DNA from 2 places in the Pseudoduganella sp. HUAS MS19 genome. Region 1 is predicted to be linked to the other one. Evidence: riboswitches for the same ligand, from Rfam matches in the RefSeq annotation. Region 1 holds a riboswitch; the other holds the start of a gene.

The links. Region 1 has a riboswitch for glycine ahead of gcvT (glycine cleavage system aminomethyltransferase GcvT). Riboswitches for the same ligand answer to the same signal wherever they lie in the genome.
Region 2: linked by a shared signal. The riboswitch ahead of ACWBU6_RS10155 (hypothetical protein) and the one ahead of gcvT (glycine cleavage system aminomethyltransferase GcvT) in region 1 are both predicted to bind glycine.

The regions. Positions count from the first base shown of each region.
Region 1 covers NZ_CM132133.1:3,956,617-3,965,978, forward strand. Annotated here, with positions in the region: gene ACWBU6_RS17850 (low molecular weight protein-tyrosine-phosphatase) at 1-156, shown strand, start outside; gene ACWBU6_RS17855 (DUF1631 family protein) at 153-2,984, opposite strand; gene ACWBU6_RS17860 (hypothetical protein) at 3,211-3,378, shown strand; gene ACWBU6_RS17865 (ATP-dependent Clp protease proteolytic subunit) at 3,446-4,006, opposite strand; glycine riboswitch at 4,106-4,191, shown strand; glycine riboswitch at 4,198-4,302, shown strand; gene gcvT (glycine cleavage system aminomethyltransferase GcvT) at 4,352-5,470, shown strand; gene gcvH (glycine cleavage system protein GcvH) at 5,520-5,900, shown strand; gene gcvP (aminomethyl-transferring glycine dehydrogenase) at 5,966-8,845, shown strand; gene ACWBU6_RS17885 (hypothetical protein) at 8,913-9,242, shown strand; gene ACWBU6_RS17890 (hypothetical protein) at 9,239-9,362, opposite strand, start outside.
Region 2 covers NZ_CM132133.1:2,212,984-2,222,345, forward strand. Annotated here, with positions in the region: rRNA gene ACWBU6_RS10135 (23S ribosomal RNA) at 1-1,197, shown strand, start outside; rRNA gene rrf (5S ribosomal RNA) at 1,279-1,391, shown strand; gene ACWBU6_RS10145 (SEL1-like repeat protein) at 1,638-2,720, shown strand; gene ACWBU6_RS10150 (C39 family peptidase) at 2,767-3,348, opposite strand; gene ACWBU6_RS10155 (hypothetical protein) at 3,362-4,006, opposite strand; glycine riboswitch at 4,161-4,255, opposite strand; gene ACWBU6_RS10160 (ABC transporter substrate-binding protein) at 4,426-5,649, shown strand; gene ACWBU6_RS10165 (carbohydrate ABC transporter permease) at 5,666-6,484, shown strand; gene ACWBU6_RS10170 (carbohydrate ABC transporter permease) at 6,481-7,326, shown strand; gene ACWBU6_RS10175 (ABC transporter ATP-binding protein) at 7,331-8,425, shown strand; gene ACWBU6_RS10180 (LacI family DNA-binding transcriptional regulator) at 8,442-9,362, shown strand, end outside.

The DNA of each region.
Region 1 (9,362 bases):
CGCCACAAGGTCAGGCTGCTCATGGAATACGCCTCGCGCTCCGGTTCGGACGTGGTGCCCGACCCGTACTACGGCGGCGCCAATGGCTTCAATACGGTGCTGGACTACATAGAGGACGCTTCGGACGGCCTGCTGGCCGTCCTGCGCAAGACTTAAGCGGAGGTGCCGTTGGCAGGCAGGTCGTGGTGGTCGTCGTTGACAGCCGCGACGCCGCCCATTGCCACCGACAGCGCGGCCGCCACCACCCCCTCGGTGCGGATCAGGCGCACAGTCCCCTTGCGGAACTGATCGGCCATCGCCTCGCCGGTGATCGAGAACGCTTCCTGGCGCCCCGTGGTCGAGAAGATATACAGCGTCTTCAGAGGACTGATCCAGGCCAATTTGACTTTGCGCTGGCTGCCGTCTTCCTGGTCGAATTCCAGCCACATGCCGCGCGTCAGGCTGTCCACTTCGATACTGGCGTCGTCGTCCGGCGGCGGCGCCTCCTCGGCCCTCACTTCGGCCACGGCCTGCAGCTGCATGCGGCGCTCGGCATCCCTCTTCGCCACTTCCATGGCGATCTCGACCTGCCGCTCAGGCGACATCTCTAGCGGCGCACGCACGATCGAGGCGTGGCACTCGGCCAGCTCGGCGAAGAACTGCAGGCGGTCCGGCTCCTGCCACTTGATGACGTCCAGCCATTTGTTCAGCGTGGACAGCAAGGTAGGCAGCTTGGCAATCAGCTTCTTGCGCTCGTCCTGGGTGATTTTTGGACGTACGCTCCAGATCAGGTCATCCATGGTCTGGGTGGCGTTGTTCACCGCGCCGGGCTTCTCGCCTTCTACGCTATAGGCGATGGTCAGCACCGACACCCATTTGTTTTCCAGGAAGGCTTCCACGATGGCCACCACTTCGCCGGTGCCGATGCGCAGTGCCACGGCATCCTTGGCCGACTTGGCGGCCACCGACATCTTTTCCTGCTTCAGCGCTTTGGCGATCGGCTCCGCCATGGCGGCAGCCGCCGCTGCCTCCTCCGCCTTGATGGAAGCTTCCAGCTCGTTCACCGCTTCGGTGAAGACGGTCAGTTCTTCCTGGTGGTCCTGGCTGACCTTTTCCACGCTGCGCTGCATGGCCTTGTACAGCGGATCATCAGGGTCCTTGTGCTGCTCCCAGCCCATGCGCGACAGCAGGTCGATCATGCGGCGTGCAGGGTGCGCCTCCTGGAAGAAGAAGTTCTTGTCGACCAGCGCGGCCTTCAGCACAGGAATCTGCAGGAAGCGAATCAGGTCGCGAATCTCAGGCGAAATGCTCTGGTCGCGGAACACGGTGTCGAACACCGCCGACAGCAGGTCAATCGTCCCTTCGTCGGCGCGCGTCAGGCTGCCCGCTGGCGCCTGCTCCTTGATCTGCGGCAGGAGGAAGACATTGCCCATCGAGCCACCGCCCGCAGCAAATCCCGGTGCCGGCATCGCGCCGCCGCCAGCCTGTACGGGACCTGCGGCGAAACCGGGTGCCAGTCCAACGCCCATGCCAGGCGCCGGCATGGCGACGCTGTCGGCAGTGGCGAACACGGCACCTGCCGGTACGCCGCGCTGCAACTGCGCCAGGAAATTCATCAGCGGCTCCTTGGCGCTCAACAGGGAGGCGCGCTGGGCCGCCTCATTGTTGGCGCCACCGTGGAAGCCCTGCGCCGGCCCCTGCACCCAGCCGCCTGCCGGCACGGCCACGCCGCCCTGCACGCCCGGCACTGCAACGCCAGACAGCATTGCGCCCGTGGCAGCAGCCGGTGCCACGACGCCACCGCTTTCCAGGGGCATGCCCGCCATTGCGGTACCAACTGCCATCGGCATGCCGCCGCCGGACACTACGCCGCCGGCAGGAATGACCATGCCGCCCATGGCCGGGACGCCGGGCACGCCGGCCATCATTGGCGCGCCGCCCGCTGCAACGCCAGGCATCATGCCAACGCCGCCGGCCATCGTCATCCCGGGCGCAGCGCCAGCCGCAAATCCTGGTGCCGGCATCGCCTGTCCCGGCGCCGCCATTGGCGCCGCCCCCATGCCCGGCGCGGCAACGCCAGGTGCCGCGGCAGCGCCGGAATCCGCCGTATGCGCCGGCGCGCCATACAGCCCCGGCGTGACACTCAAGGTAGGCAGCGAAAGATCGAGGTCGCCTAATTGCTCAAAGCCGCTCGGAGCTGGCTTGCCGCCGCCGGGCGCATCGCCCGCGCCCGAGAAGAACTGGCGCAATTGCTCCGCCAGCGCGGCTTGCTGGTTTTTCTTGCGCGAAGGCGCTTGCGACGCGTCGTGCGAATCGGCGCGGCGCGTCTTGTGCTTTTCGACCGAGCCTGGCCCCACGCCCTTGCGCTCGAGGGCGGAACTCAGCTCCTCGAGCATGGCGCCGAAATCGAAGAATCCCTCCGGACGCAGGAAAGGATTGATCAGATCATGCGCCTCATCATCCTTGATGAAGTCGATCCACGCCTGCTGGAACGCACCCAGGAACACCTCCGGACGGAAAGGATTCTGGTTGATGCGCAGGATATCGCGGTCCAGCAGGAACGCCAGGCGCACATTGAGCGTAGCGAGGCCATCGGCGTACTTGACTTCAAAGGCCTTGCTGAAACTGCCCAAAGTGACCTTGGTGTCCATTTCTTCCATGGATACCAGGGACAGCGACTCTGCCATCTTGCGCACTGGCGCCTTCTGGCCAGGTGCCAGTTGCGCAATTTCCAGGCGCAGGTCGTTCTCAAGCTGTTTGGCGAAAATACCAAGGAAGGCGTAGTGATCGGTGCGCAGGCGGTTACCGGCACGCAAGCGCGCTTGCAAGGTTTTCACGTCGACAGCGTGGTCCGCATCGACCAGCTCGGCAGCCCAGTGGGTCGACAGCTCGACGAACTGTTCACTAATGTGCTTATTGACCAGACTTATCAGATTTTCCAGCAAGGCATGCCGCGGCGTAACCGCTTTTTTTGGCGCCGAAGAAGTTGGGTTTTCTGGAAGCATGGTCTGACCTGGCTTTGGTGGTTATTCACATTGTCGCAGATTCTTTCCGCCTGGCAATAGGTAAACCAAAAGAATCCGTAAATATTTACGGCAATGTGGTCAAACAGTTGAGTTTGCACCACAATGGTGCAAGGCTAAATCCTACACGCCAGTCAGTTGTATTCCGATTCACCTTTACTATTGCACAAAGCATGATGAAGTTCCGATCCTTCAGAAAGGAACTGTCATGAAATCCAGGCAAAAATCCAGCAAGCAAAGTTCGAGTTCGGGCACGCGCCAAAGCGCCGACCAGGGGTCGCGTTCGGGCGCACAGCCGGGCAGCCAGCAGTCCGATGCCGGCCGCCAGAGCAAGACCGACAAGAAGACCCCCGCCAGCCGTAGCGGCAATCGCTAAATGACCGGCGGCGCACGAAGGGCCCGGGAGCATGCTTCCGGGCCCTTGTCGCTGCGGCTGCGCCGCTTCAGATATTCGTTACGCGCTTGCCCTTGGGCGGCTTGAAGTCGGCCACTTCATTGACCAGGCCCACCTTGGCCGCATCCTGGGCCGTCAGGTGCAAGTCGGAATAGGCGTGGATATTCCAATGTTCATCCGTCAGTTGCACGTGCTTGCGCAGGATCGATTCGGTGCGGGCATCGTCAGCCTGCAAGCCCTCGACAATGATGCGCAGCGCATCGGGCCGCGCACCGTGCGGCGCGCTGGCGTGCGATTTGTGCACCATGAAACGCGCCGTCTCGCTGGCATAGCGCTCTTCGCCGGACAGGAACAGGATCACGGCAATCGAAGCCACCGCGCCGCCGTTGTAGGTAATGATCTTGATCGGCAAGTTGCGCAGGTAATTGTGCAGGCACAGGCCGTCGCTCACGTAGCCGCCGTTGGACTGGATCAGGATGTGGGCCTTTTCTATGCCGTCCTCGGTCATATCCGCCACCGCGTCGAACACGCGGTGCACCATATCGCTGTTCACGTCGCCGGACAGGGTGAACCAGGCCTCCGTATCGCGCTTTTGCTTTTCTTCGCTCATGGTCGCTCCACTCTGTAAATGGATGTCCGCTCATTCTAGCGCAGGCGCTCGCGAAAGGGCGTCAAGATTGACTTTATTGCCCTCCTGTCATATAGTCGCAAGTCTTGATCGGGAGAGACCAGCAGCGGCTGGCGCCGAAGGGGCATTACCCAGAAACTCTCAGGCAAAAGGACCGGACAAGGGCCCGCAAGGGCTAAAACTCTGGAGAGCGGCCCGCCAAGGCGCAGGGCCCACCGAAGGGGCGTGCGGGAATACCTTCCCGTTATCTCTCAGGTACCAAGGACAGAGGGGTAGGCGTATTCATGTTTACGTTTATTAACCCCTATTCTCTGCCCTGAGGTATCAATGACGCTCAAAGCAACCCCACTCAACAACGCTCATCGTGCCCTCGGCGCCCGCATGGTCGACTTCGGCGGCTGGGACATGCCGGTCAACTACGGCTCCCAGATCGAAGAGCACCATGCCGTGCGCACCGACGTCGGCATGTTCGACGTGGCCCATATGTGCGTGGTTGACATCAAGGGTGCCAACGTACGTTCCTTCCTGCGCGGCCTGGTCGCCAACAATGTCGACAAGCTGCGGGTATCGGGCAAGGCCCTGTACTCCTGCATGCTGACCCCGGAAGGCACTGTCATCGACGACCTGATCATCTACTTCATCAACGAAGAATGGTTCCGCCTGGTGGTCAACGCCGGCACCGCGGAAAAAGACATCGCGTGGATGAACAAGCAGAATGAAGCCACCGGCGCCGGCCTGGCCATCACCCAGCGCCGCGATGGCGCCAATGCTATGGCCCTGATCGCCGTGCAAGGCCCGAACGCCCGCGCCAAGGTATGGGAAGTGATCCCGCAAGCCAAGGAAGCGACCGCGGAAATGAAGCCCTTCAACGTGGCCCTGGTGCCAGGCACCGCCTTCGGCGAAGCCATGGTTGCCCGCACCGGCTACACCGGTGAAGACGGTTTCGAAATCGGCGTGGCGGCGGAACAGGCGGAAAAGCTGTGGAACGCCCTGAACGCAGCCGGCGTCAAGCCTGCTGGCCTGGGCGCGCGCGACACCCTGCGCCTGGAAGCGGGCATGAACCTGTACGGCCAGGACATGGACGAAACCGTGAACCCGCTCGACGCAGGCCTGGCATGGACCATCGACCTGGTCTCCGAGCGCGACTTCATCGGCAAGGCAGCGCTGCAAGCGAAAGGCCAGAACGCACAATTCGTCGGCCTGATCCTGCGCGAAAAAGGCGGCGTGCTGCGCGCCCACCAGAAAGTCATCGCCGCTTCCGGCGAAACCGGCGAGATCACTTCCGGCACCTTCTCCCCGACCATGCAGCAGGCGATCGCATTGGCGCGCGTGCCGATGGGCGTGAACGTGGGCGACACCGTGCACGTGGAGATCCGCGACAAGAAGCTGGCCGCCACCGTGGTGAAGCTGCCTTTCGTCCGTAACGGTAAAATCCTGGTTGCTTGAGCCAGAATTTGAGCAGAAACAAACAATAAACCTTAGCCTTGGAGCCAACATGAGCAACATTCCAGCAGACCTGAAGTACACCGAGTCCCACGAGTGGGTACGCGCTGAAGCGGACGGCACCGTGACCGTCGGCATCACCGAATTCGCGCAAGACGCCCTGGGCGACATCGTGTTCGTCGAGCTGCCAAAAGTAGGCGCATCGTTCACCGCCGGCGACGACGCCGCAGTGGTGGAGTCGGTGAAAGCCGCTTCCGACATCTACGCCCCGGTATCGGGCGAAGTGGTCGCCGTGAACGACGCCGTGGTCGGCGCACCTGAATCGATCAACGCCGACGCCTACGCGAACTGGCTGTTCAAGATCAAGCCTAGCGACGCCAACGCCATCAACGGCCTGCTGGACGCCGCTGCTTACGGCAACGTAGCGCACTAATTACTGCATTATCGGGCCCGCTGTGTGCGGGCCCTTTTCACATTCTGGCCAAGAGATTTCCCACCATGACCCGCACCAGCCTGACCCAACTTGAAGCCCGCGATGCATTCATCGCCCGCCACATCGGCCCGGAAGCCGCAGAACAGCAGCAAATGCTGGACGTGCTCGGCTACGCAAGCCGCGCCGCCCTGATCGACGCCATCGTCCCGCCAGGCATCCGCAACAAGAGCGCCCTGCCCCTGGGCCAATTCTTCCAGCCGCTGCCGGAAAACGAAGCGCTGGCCAAGCTGAAAGGCATCGCCTCCAAGAACAAGGTGCTGAAATCCCTGATCGGCCAGGGTTACTACAACGCCCACACCCCGGGCGTGATCCTGCGTAACATCTTCGAAAACCCAGCCTGGTACACCGCTTACACGCCGTACCAGCCAGAGATCTCCCAGGGCCGCCTGGAAGCGATCCTGAACTTCCAGCAGGTGCTGATCGACCTGACCGGCATGGCCATCGCCAACTCGTCCATGCTCGACGAAGGCACCGCCGCTGCCGAAGCCATGACCCTGATCCAGCGCGTCGGCAAGTCCAAGTCAAACACCTTCTACGTCGCCAACGACGTGCTGCCGCAAACCCTGGAAGTGGTGCAGACCCGCGCCGAACCGCTGGGCATCACCGTCAAGACCTTCGACCCGTCCGAGCTGGCCGGCGTGACTGACGCTTTCGGCGTGCTGCTGCAATACCCGGGCGTGAACGGCGTTGTGCGCGACTACCGCGCCGCCGTTGAAACCGTAAAGGCCAGCGGCGCCATGGTGATCGTTGCCGCCGACCTGCTGGCACTGACCATGCTGACGCCGCCGGGCGAATGGGGCGCCGACGTTGTCGTCGGCAACTCGCAGCGCTTCGGCGTACCGCTGGGCTTTGGCGGCCCGCACGCCGGCTACATGGCGACCCGCGACGAATACAAGCGCTCCATGCCAGGCCGCCTGGTTGGCGTAACCGTCGACCAGAACGGCAACAAGGCTTACCGCCTGGCCCTGCAAACCCGCGAACAGCACATCCGCCGCGAAAAGGCGACCTCCAACATCTGTACCGCACAGGTGCTGCTGGCCGTGATGGCGTCCATGTACGCCGTCTACCATGGTCCTAAAGGCCTGAAGCAGATCGCCGAACGCACCCACCGCTACACCGGTATCCTGGCCGCCAACCTGAAGTCCCTGGGTTACTCGGTCAACGAATCGTTCTTCGACACCCTGACCGTCGCCACCGACAAGGCTGACGCGCTGCACGCAGCCGCCGTTGCCGCCGGCATCAACCTGCGCAAGATCGACGCCAAGCACGTCGGCGTGTCGCTGGACGAAACTGTTGACCGCGACACCCTGGCGGCACTGTGGAACGTGTTCAGCGGCGGCAAGGCTGCGCCTGACTTCGACGCCGTTGAAGCAGCCGTCGACCGCAACTTCCCTGAAGCGCTGGTGCGTACTTCCGCCTACCTGGAGCATCCGACCTTCAACCGCTACCACAGCGAAACCGAAATGCTGCGCTACCTGCGTTCCCTGGCCGACAAGGACCTGGCGCTGGACCGCACCATGATCCCGCTGGGCTCCTGCACCATGAAGCTGAACGCCACCAGCGAAATGATTCCGGTGACCTGGCCGGAGTTTTCGTCGATCCACCCGTTCGCGCCAAACGACCAGACCGTCGGCTACCGCGAAATGATCGCCCAGCTGGAAGAGATGCTGTGCGCCGTGACCGGCTACGCCGCCGTTTCCCTGCAGCCTAACGCCGGTTCGCAAGGCGAATACGCAGGCCTGCTGGTGATCAAGAAGTACCATGAATCGCGCGGGGAAGGCCACCGCAACATCTGCCTGATCCCATCCTCGGCACACGGCACCAACCCTGCTTCCGCCGCCATGGTCGGCATGCAGGTGGTGGTGACCGCCTGCGACGACAAGGGCAACGTGGACCTGGCCGACCTGAAAGCCAAGGCCGAACAGCACTCCAAGAACCTGGCCTGCGTGATGGTGACCTACCCATCGACCCACGGCGTGTTCGAAGACGGCATCACCGAACTGTGCGAAATCATCCACGGCCACGGCGGCCAGGTGTACGTGGACGGCGCCAACATGAACGCACTGGTTGGCGTGGCCGGCCCAGGCGCGTTCGGCGGCGACGTATCGCACCTGAACCTGCACAAGACCTTCTGCATCCCGCACGGCGGTGGCGGCCCAGGCGTCGGCCCGATCGGCGTTGGCGCGCACCTGGCCAAGTTCCTGCCGAACCAGCGCTCCAACGGCTATGTGCGCAGCGAAGACGGCATCGGCTCGATCTCGGCAGCGCCGTTCGGCTCAGCATCGATCCTGCCGATCTCCTGGATGTATATCGCCATGATGGGCGGCGAAGGCCTGACCGCGGCAACCGAAACCGCGATCCTGAACGCCAACTACGTTGCGCGCCGCCTGGCGCCGCACTTCCCAGTGCTGTACTCGGGCCACGACGGCCTGGTTGCACACGAGTGCATCCTGGACCTGCGCCCACTGACCGACGCCACCGGCATCAGCAACGAAGACGTGGCCAAGCGCCTGATGGACTTCGGCTTCCACGCACCGACCATGAGCTTCCCTGTTCCAGGCACGCTGATGATCGAGCCGACCGAGTCCGAATCGAAGGTTGAACTGGACCGCTTCATCGACGCCATGATCGCCATCCGCGCCGAAATCGCTAAGGTGGAATCGGGCGAATTCGACAAGCTGGACAACCCGCTGAAATTCGCCCCGCACACGGCCGAAGTGCTGCTGGCCGACAAGTGGGGCCGCAAGTACAGCCGCGAAGTAGCAGCCTACCCGGTACCGTCGCTGCGCAAGCAGAAGTACTGGCCGCCAGTTGGCCGCGCCGACAACGTGTACGGCGACCGCAACCTGTTCTGCGCCTGCATTCCGGTCAGCGACTACGCATAACCGTACGCTTGCCTGAAACGCAAAACGCCGGTACCGTAAGGTGCCGGCGTTTTTTAATGGAACCTGAATGAAGCTATCTCACAAAGCAGCCCTGTTTTCCGGACTCGGCTTCCCCGGCCTTGGCCAGTTCATTGTACTGAAGCGCCCGGGGCGCGGCCTGCTGTTCATGCTGCCGGCGCTGGCGGTGTTCTGCTGGCTGATGTATGGCTTATGGAAAGCCACCGCGGTTTTGATGGAAGAAGCCTTGAGCGGTACTTTACCGCCCGACCCGATCCTCATCACCCAGCGCCTGGCCAAAGCCAGCATCACGCCCGGCACCTCCACGGCAGGCTGGATCCTGCTGGCCTGCTGGATCGCCAGCATCGTCGACGCATTCCTGACGCGCGACAAGCATTAAGCTACGCTGCGCGCCCCCCGTGCGGCGCGCTGCACATCCTGCGCCTCGTCATCCCAGACCGCTGCCTGGGTAATTTCTTCCGCTCCTACCTGGGCCCCATCGGAATTAAAGCGCAGCCAG
Region 2 (9,362 bases), 1.7 Mb from region 1:
GGATAAGGTACGCCTCGGTAGCTTGACCACTTTACTGTGGAAGGGCGAAAAGGTTGCAATAAACTGGTGGCTGCGACTGTTTAATAAAAACACAGCACTCTGCAAACACGAAAGTGGACGTATAGGGTGTGACGCCTGCCCGGTGCTGGAAGATTAAATGATGGGGTGCAAGCTCTTGATTGAAGTCCCAGTAAACGGCGGCCGTAACTATAACGGTCCTAAGGTAGCGAAATTCCTTGTCGGGTAAGTTCCGACCTGCACGAATGGCGTAACGATGGCCACACTGTCTCCTCCCGAGACTCAGCGAAGTTGAAGTGTTTGTGATGATGCAATCTACCCGCGGCTAGACGGAAAGACCCCATGAACCTTTACTGTAGCTTTGCATTGGACTTTGAACCAATCTGTGTAGGATAGGTGGGAGGCTTTGAAGTGAGGACGCCAGTTCTCATGGAGCCATCCTTGAAATACCACCCTGGTTTGTTTGAGGTTCTAACCTTGGTCCGTGATCCGGATCGGGGACAGTGCATGGTAGGCAGTTTGACTGGGGCGGTCTCCTCCCAAACGGTAACGGAGGAGTTCGAAGGTACGCTAGGTACGGTCGGACATCGTGCTAATAGTGCAATGGCATAAGCGTGCTTAACTGCGAGACCGACAAGTCGAGCAGGTACGAAAGTAGGACATAGTGATCCGGTGGTTCTGTATGGAAGGGCCATCGCTCAACGGATAAAAGGTACTCTGGGGATAACAGGCTGATTCCTCCCAAGAGTTCATATCGACGGGGGAGTTTGGCACCTCGATGTCGGCTCATCACATCCTGGGGCTGTAGCCGGTCCCAAGGGTATGGCTGTTCGCCATTTAAAGTGGTACGTGAGCTGGGTTTAAAACGTCGTGAGACAGTTTGGTCCCTATCTGCCGTGGGCGTTGGAAATTTGAAGGGGGCTGCTCCTAGTACGAGAGGACCGGAGTGGACGAACCTCTGGTGTACCGGTTGTCACGCCAGTGGCATTGCCGGGTAGCTAAGTTCGGAAGAGATAACCGCTGAAAGCATCTAAGCGGGAAACTTGCCTTAAGATGAGATTTCCCGGAGCCTTGAGCTCCTTGAAGGGTCGTTCGAGACCAGGACGTTGATAGGTCAGGTGTGGAAGTGCAGTAATGCATTAAGCTAACTGATACTAATTGCCCGTACGGCTTGTCCCTATAACCTTGACGGTTATATAGCACTTACCGTGTTTGAGAACACTACCCACTTTACTTCTTCCCGATTGTTAACAAGTCATGCCTGATGACCATAGCAAGTCGGTCCCACCCCTTCCCATCCCGAACAGGACCGTGAAACGACTCTGCGCCGATGATAGTGCTGCAACCAGTGTGAAAGTAGGTTATCGTCAGGCTCTTATTAGAAAAGCCCGCTAGGCATGTGCCAGCGGGCTTTTTGCTTTGAGCGGGTCTGACCCTGCGGGTCAGACCCTGGTTTGCCGGTTTTAGAGCCCCTTCCTGTTGCGCAAACGCATCAATGTTTTCATTTATATTATGTTGCTTAATAGAAAATTCATATAATTTGTATTTTCCACCTAGCAAAACATAATATGGCGTCGAAGTTTCGGTACGTAGCACTTTTAGCTTGTCTGCACTTCCCCGTGCAAATCGCACATGCGCAGGCTTTTTCCCGCACCCCTAACGAAGAGTACGCAAAAGGCAATTATGCGCGCGCCTTCCGTGGCTTCTTTGAACAGGCAACCCGCAGCAACGATCCTAATGTGCAGTTCAACCTGGGCATGATGTATGAGCGTGGCCAGGGCACTGACCAGAACGACACAGAGGCCGTGAAATGGTACACGCGCGCGGTCGACCAGGGACATGTCCCTGCGATGCGCCAGCTGGCAGGCCTGATGGCAGCCGGCCGGGGCACCAGGCAGGATGGTGCTGGCGCCCTGGGCCTGTTGCGCAAGGCTGTCGAGCAGAACGATGTCGGTGCGATCGAGCAAGTGGCCGGCATGTATCTCGAAGGCCGGGGCGTGCCGGCGGACCAGGCGCAGGCCAAGCAGTGGTACCAGAAGGCACTCGCCGCGGGCAGCAAAAATGCGCAGGAGGCTCTGAACCTGATTGCTGCGATGGAGCGCCAGGCCGCCGGCCCGCTCGCGCCGATACGCAAGCGTGCAGTGGCCGGCGATGCCAACGCCCAATACGACCTGGCTGTGGCCTACCACACCGGCAATACGGTGCCGAAGGATGCGGCCCAGGCGCTGGAGTGGTACCTGAAGGCGGCCGAACAAGGGCATGCAATGGCGCAGTTCTACGCGGGCCTGCTGTATTCCAGCGGCGATGGCGTTGCGGAGGACCAGGCACTTGCCCGCGCATGGTTCACCAAGGCTGCGGCGCAGGATAACAAGGATGCCGCCACCAACCTCGCCGTGATGCTGGACCTGGGCAAGGGCGGTCCGGTTGACCTGGCGCAGGCTGCGGTCGTGTACCAGCAGGCGGCAAAGCTGGGCAGCGCGCAGGCGCAGGTAAGGCTGGCCGGCATGTACTGGATGGGCCAAGGCGTCAAGAAAGATTACAGCCAGGCTGCAAGCTATTATCGCCAGGCGGCGGAGCAGGGCGATGCGACTGCGATCCGCAAGCTGGTCTACCTGCTTGAAAACGGCGTCGGCACCGCCCGCAATGTCGAGGAGTCGAAGAAATGGGCCGCCCGGCTTGAGCAATTGGGTGGCAGCAACTAAGCAATGACAAGAAGCCCGCCAGCCCAGTGCCGGCGGGCTTTTATGCTCAAGGGCTGACGTTCATGCGCTGCGTATGTGTCCAATTGTGGTCGTATGCACTGACGGCAGAAGCAAAGGTGCGGTACGTCTGGCCTTCGCCTGGCCACGGGTTCATGATGTAAATGTAGTTGGTTCCGTTATAGGTCTCATAGCCGCGTCCGACCATGATATGGCCGCCTCCATTGGTCCAGCCGTAGCGGATCACGAAGGGACGGTTGCCGTTGATCTCATTTACCACCGAATTCCACGACAGGTAGTTATTGACCGCAGTATTTGGCACCCCCCAGTTGTACAGGATGTTCTGCACACTGCCGGAAGTGCCGTACATATTGTTCGGGCGATTGGCGTAGCTGTTCCAGTTGAAGGTGCTGTTGCCGCAAGCGTAGTTGATGCCGTAGGCCCAGTTCACGATCTGGCACTGGCTTGGCGTCCGGTTGTAAAAATTGAGGACCGCTTTGCTGGACGCGGACCAGCACCACTGGCTGTGCTCCTGGATGGTCAACGGAACATTCAAGGTGCGCCATTGCGCAAAGGCGGAGGGAAGGGCCAGCACCAGCGCTGCACCGGCCACGATTTTTGCGATTTTCATAGTCGGTTTCTCCTTAGCGGAATGCTTCGATATTGGCTTTGACCGCGGCGCGCAATGGCTCCAGCAAATCCGCGCCTTCCACCAGCTGGTTGCCGTTCTTTTGAAGCAGCAGCGATTCCCGAGCCGAATGCAGGGGAGCGAACTTGGCACGATCCACCTCCAGCAAGTCGGCGCGCGCTTGGTAGATTCGGATGAAGCGCAGGTTGGAACGCGCACTGTTGCCGTGAACGCTCATGGCAGCGTCCACGTCCTTCGCCAGCACGGAGGCGCCATAGGCGACGGTTTCATAGCGGCCATTTACTTGTTGCACAGTTGCCAGTCCGATCGGCTTGCCGTGCAAGGAAATGACGAAGCGCCACTCGCCCGTTGGCTTGGCCAGCGACGCCAGATCGCCGCGTGCCAGCAGCTCTTTTGGATTCACGGAATATACTTCGAAGCCATGGCTTACCTTTGCCTGCTTCAAATCGCTGACGTCAGTGACATCGAGCGGGAAGTCGACCGGTGCGCTGCCGGGACGGATCGCCTGCTGATGCTCGGCGAATTGTGCGAGTCCGCGTTTGGCGGCCTGCAGTGCCGCGCCGTTGTCTGCTTGTGCCAGGAACGGGGCGGCCATCATCGCTGCGCAGGCAATGCGCAGCCAGAGTCGATGCGTATGCATGTGACTACTCCTCTGAAGGTTGATCAGATTTTCTTTGAGGTGCGAGGTGATTGCCCCCTCTGTGCTGGACCTGAGAGTTTCACAGGCGTTGGCGGCCTGCTTGCTCCTTCGGTGCGCCAGCGATACTTTGCCGGCGGCTCTTCAGAGTTTTGAAAACGCGCGACCGGTCCTTTGGCCTGAGAGATTCCGGGGGCGGCTTGCTCCTTCGGCGTTGTCCATGGGTGGGACAAACTCTCCCGATCACGCGACCGGTGTGCACCGGCAGCGAATTCAGGATATCCCAGGGATTTATACGATTTCAATCGTTTTCCGATACACGTTGCGTTTTCGCCAAGGGGACCTTTCCTGTTATTCTGTTGACACCCGCCCGGGAAATTGGTAACGTTTCCAAAAATAAGCGGCACACGACAGGAGACGGGATGTTTAAGCAGTTATTGGCTGGCGCAATAGCGCTTGGCGCCGCGTCCGCGCAGGCGGCCGGGCCGAGCGCAGAAGTGATTCACTGGTGGACTTCGGGGGGCGAATCGGCGGCCGTCAAACAGCTCGCGAATGCCTACCGCGCGGCTGGCGGCACTTGGATTGATACGGCGATCGCCGGTGGCGAGCAGGCCCGCGCGGTAACGCTCAACCGCATGGTTGGAGGCAAGGCGCCAACTGCGGCGCAGTTCAATATCTCCAAGCAGTTCCTCGACATCGTGGACCAGGAAATGCTGGTGCAACTGGATGATGTTGCGCGCCAGGAGCGCTGGGAATCCACGCTGCCGGAACCCATCGTCAACACCATCCGTATCGACGGCCATTATTACGCAATGCCGATGAACATCCACATGCAGACCTGGATCTGGTATTCCAAACTTGCATTCAAGAAGGCCGGCATCGTAAAAGAACCCGCAACAGTCGATGAACTGTTTGCTGCGCTGGACAAGCTGAAGGCCGCCGGACTGGTTCCGTTGGCGCACGGCGGGCAAGCCTGGCAGGAGCACATCCTGTTTGCATCGCTGCTGGCCAATATGGGCGGGCGCCAGCTCTACCTGCAGGTGATGCGCGACCGTGACCAGCGTGCCATCACCTCCGAGCCGGTGCGCAAGGTGCTGCTCGCATACAAGCGCCTGCAAACGTACGTCGATCCAGCATCGCCTGGCCGCAACTGGAATGATGCCACTGCGATGCTGGTCAGCGGCAAGGCTGGCGTGCAGATTATGGGTGACTGGGCCAAGGCGGAATTCAGCAATGCGAGAATGGCGCCTGGTGTCGATTACGGTTGCATCCCGGGCCTTGGTGCAAACTCGCCGTACCTGATCCAGGGCGACGCGTTCGTTTTTCCTCGCTCGGATCGCGCGGAGGTGCAGCAGGCACAGAAGCTGATGACGAAAGTGCTCCTGGCACCTTCGACCCAGGTGAGCTTCAATAAGCTGAAAGGCTCGGTGCCGCCGCGCGCCGATGCCGATACAAGCCAGCTCGATGCCTGTGCCCGGGCCGGCGCCGACATCATGCGCGATCGCAATCGCCAGGTCGGCGCGCCGGAGATTTACCTGACACCTGACCAGAACGGTGCCGTGCAGGATGCGCTGACCGCTTACTGGAACACGCCAATGCCGGTTGAAAAGGCGCAGAAGTCGCTGGCCGCGGCGCTGAGGAATTAAAACGGTGGGTCGAGCCATGTCCTATGCGGCGCTGGTGCCGATGCTGCTGACGGTCTGCGTGGGCTACCTTGGTTCATTCGCCTGGACGTTCTACGTTTCCCTCACCAGTTCGCGCAGCATCGCGACCAACAGGCTGGTCGGCTTGGCGCAGTATGAACGCCTGTTCGACAATGAGCGCTGGCTGTTGTCGCTGCATAACCTGGCGCTGTTCGGCGTATTGTTTGTGCTGGCATGCATGCTGATCGGCTTCCTGCTGGCGGCGGCGATCGATCGCCAGGTGGCGGGCGAAGGGGCGTTGCGCACGGTCTTCCTCTATCCCTATGCGATGTCGTTCGTCGCAACGGGGCTGGTGTGGCAGTGGATCCTGACACCCGGCGGCATTCCAGGCGTGGAAATCGACTGGCTTGTCGACCAGGACATGGTGCTCTACACGGTCGTGCTGGCCTCGGTCTGGCAGGCATCGGGTTTCGTGATGGCGCTGATGCTGGCCGACCTGCGCGGCGTCGACCCGGAAATCTGGAAGGCTGCACGCCTGGATGGCATTCCGGCGTGGCGGGTTTACGTCTCCATCGTGTTGCCGATGCTGGCGCCGACGCTGGCGACGGTTTTCATCCTGCTGGCGACCATGGTGGTGAAGCTGTACGACGCCGTTGTGTCGATGACCCAGGGCGGACCTGGCACGGCAAGCGAGGTACCGGCGAAGTTCATCATGGATCATTTGTTCCTGCGTGCGAATATCGGACTGGCTTCGGCCGGTGCCGTGGTATTGCTGCTGACGGTGCTGGCGTTGCTGGCACCCTGGGCCTATGCCCGCAGCCGGAAGGGCGCGGCATGAAGGCTCCACGTATCGGCCTGTACGCCTTTTTGGCCAGCGCGGCGCTGTTCTTCCTGCTGCCGCTCTACGTGATGCTGGTGACGTCGTTGAAACCGATGGATGAAATCCGGTCGGGAAATATCTTTGCGCTGCCGCTGGCGCCAACGCTGGAAGCCTGGCGTGCTGCCTGGAGCGAGGCTTGCACTGGTGCTGCCTGCGAGGGCGTGCAGGGCGGGTTCTGGAATTCCGTACGGATTGCCATACCAAGTACCGTGCTGCCCATTGCGCTGGGCGCGCTCAATGGATACGCCTTGTCGTTCTGGCGGCCGCGCGGCGCCAACCTGTTGTTCGGCATCCTGCTGCTGGGCGCCTTCGTGCCGGTGCAAGTGATGATCTACCCGCTGGTGCGCATGATGGCCGGGCTGGGTGTTTTTGGTTCGCTTCCGGCAATCGTGCTCGTGCACCTGGTATTCGGCATGCCGGTATTGACGCTCCTGTTCCGCAATTACTATGCCGCGCTGCCGCGGGAGCTGTTCCATGCGGCGCGTATCGATGGCGGCGGTTTTTGGCGCATCTTCTGGCATGTGATGCTGCCTTTGTCGGTGCCGATGCTGGTGGTGGCGGCCATCATGCAGCTTACCGGCGTATGGAACGACTATATTCTTGGCCTGGTTTTTGCGGGGCGAGAAAACCTGCCAATGACCGTTCAGCTGAATAATGTGATCAATACGACGACGGGCACCCGTCTTTACAACGTCAATATGGCAGCCACGATCCTGACGGCGCTGGTGCCGTTGGCGATCTATTTCCTGTCTGGCCGCTGGTTCGTGCGCGGCATCGCCGCAGGTGCCGTGAAAGGTTGAACCGATGTCGAATGTAAGCCTGAAGAAGCTGGACATTACCCTGGGCGGCAACGCCATCATCCGCGGCCTCGACCTCGAGGTGGAAGAGGGGGAATTCCTCGTCCTGCTGGGGCCTTCCGGTTGCGGCAAGTCGACCCTGTTGCACAGTATCGCGGGATTGGCGGAAACCAGCGGCGGATCCATCGAGATCGGCGGCAAGGACATGTCGCGCACCGATCCGAGCGAGCGCGGAATAGGCATGGTATTCCAGTCTTATGCGCTGTATCCGACCATGACGGTCGAAATGAATATGTCATTCGGCCTGCGCATTGCTGGCGTGGCGAAGGCGGAGATCAGGTGCCGCGTGGAGCGCGTGGCCGAAATGCTGCACCTGGGCGAACTGCTTGGCCGCAAGCCAGCCGCGCTGTCAGGCGGCCAGCGGCAACGGGTGGCGATCGGCCGTGCGCTGGTGCGCGAAGCCGGCGTCTACCTGTTCGACGAGCCGCTCTCCAACCTCGATGCAAAGCTGCGTACGGATTTGCGGCGCGAGCTCAAGCTGCTGCACCAGCGCCTTGGCGCGACCATGATTTACGTGACGCATGACCAGGTAGAGGCGATGACGCTTGCCAGCCGCATTGTCGTGATGCGGGCGGGACAGGTACAGCAGGTCGGCACCCCCGGCGAGGTATATGAGCGGCCTGCGAACCTGTTCGTTGCCGGTTTCCTGGGGGCGCCAGCCATGAACTTCATCGAAGGCGAAGTCGATGCCGCCGGCATGTTCTCCGGTGGCTGCCTGCGTCTGGCGATGGGCGACGCCGCGTCGGCTGGCGGCGGGCGCAAGGCCGTGCTGGGCGTGCGTCCGGAACACATTTCGCTGGCGCCTGGCGGTTCGATGCAGGGCAGGGTAACGCTGGTGGAACCGATGGGCGCCCACCGCGTGGTGTGGCTGGATTGCGCCGGCAAGCAGCTTTCCTGCATTGTGCAAGGCAGCCGTGCGATTGCGCCGGATGATACGGTCGCATTCGAGATTGATGCACAACGCGTTTCGCTGTTCGATCCGGGCAGCGGCAAGCGCTTTGAATTGGCGGGCGCTTCAAGTATGCTCGCGATGACGTTATAAGAAGAAAAGGATTCCAGTGGCCACTATCAAAGACGTAGCCCGCCTGGCGGGCGTAGGACTGGGCACCGCCTCCCGCGTAGTCAGCGGCAAAGGTTCGGTGTCGCCGGCCACGCTTGAAAAGGTAAAGAAGGCGATCGACGAACTGGGATTCCGGCCGTCGCATGCTGCGCGTACGCTGCTGACCGGCACCAGCCAGATGATCGGCGTTTATATCCCGGTCCTGAGCGGCACTTTCTACACGCCTATCCTGCAGATTATCGACACCGAACTGCGCGCCGCCGGCCTGCATATGGTGGTTGCCTTCGGTGTCGGCCTGGGCGATGAGCGCAAGCAGGCCAAGGACGGCATCCAGTTCCTGATGGAACGCGGCTGCGACGGCCTGATCGTCATGACCAGCGCCTTGCTGGATGAAGACATCGCGGCGCTGGGCACGCAGCAGGGCAGGATCGTGGTGCTGAACCACAGCCTGGCCAGCATTCCGGACCAGTGCTTCACCGTGGACCACAAGCTGGGCGGCCGTCTGGCGGCGCGCGCGCTGCTGGACCACAAGCACCGCGATATCGCCGTGGTGGCCGGTCCGTCGCGCCTCGCCGACAACGTGGCGCGCATCGAAGGCTTCATGGAGGAACTGCAGGATGGCGGCGTCGACACCAGCCGCATGTGGGTTGCCGAAAGCGATTTCTCGCCGGCCGGCGGCTGGGCTGCGGCCAAGGAGCTGGTGGAGTCGGGACATCGCTGCACGGCCCTGTTTTGCGCCAACGATGAAATGGCAGTTGGTGCGCTGTCCTATTTCCAGGAGGCGGGCATCCGCGTGCCGAACGACCTGTCCGTTATCGCTTACGACGATACGCCCAGTGCGGAATTTTCGGCGCCGCGCCTGACTACCGTCCATATGCCATGGCGAGAAATGACGATGAATGGCTTGAGTGCGCTGTTG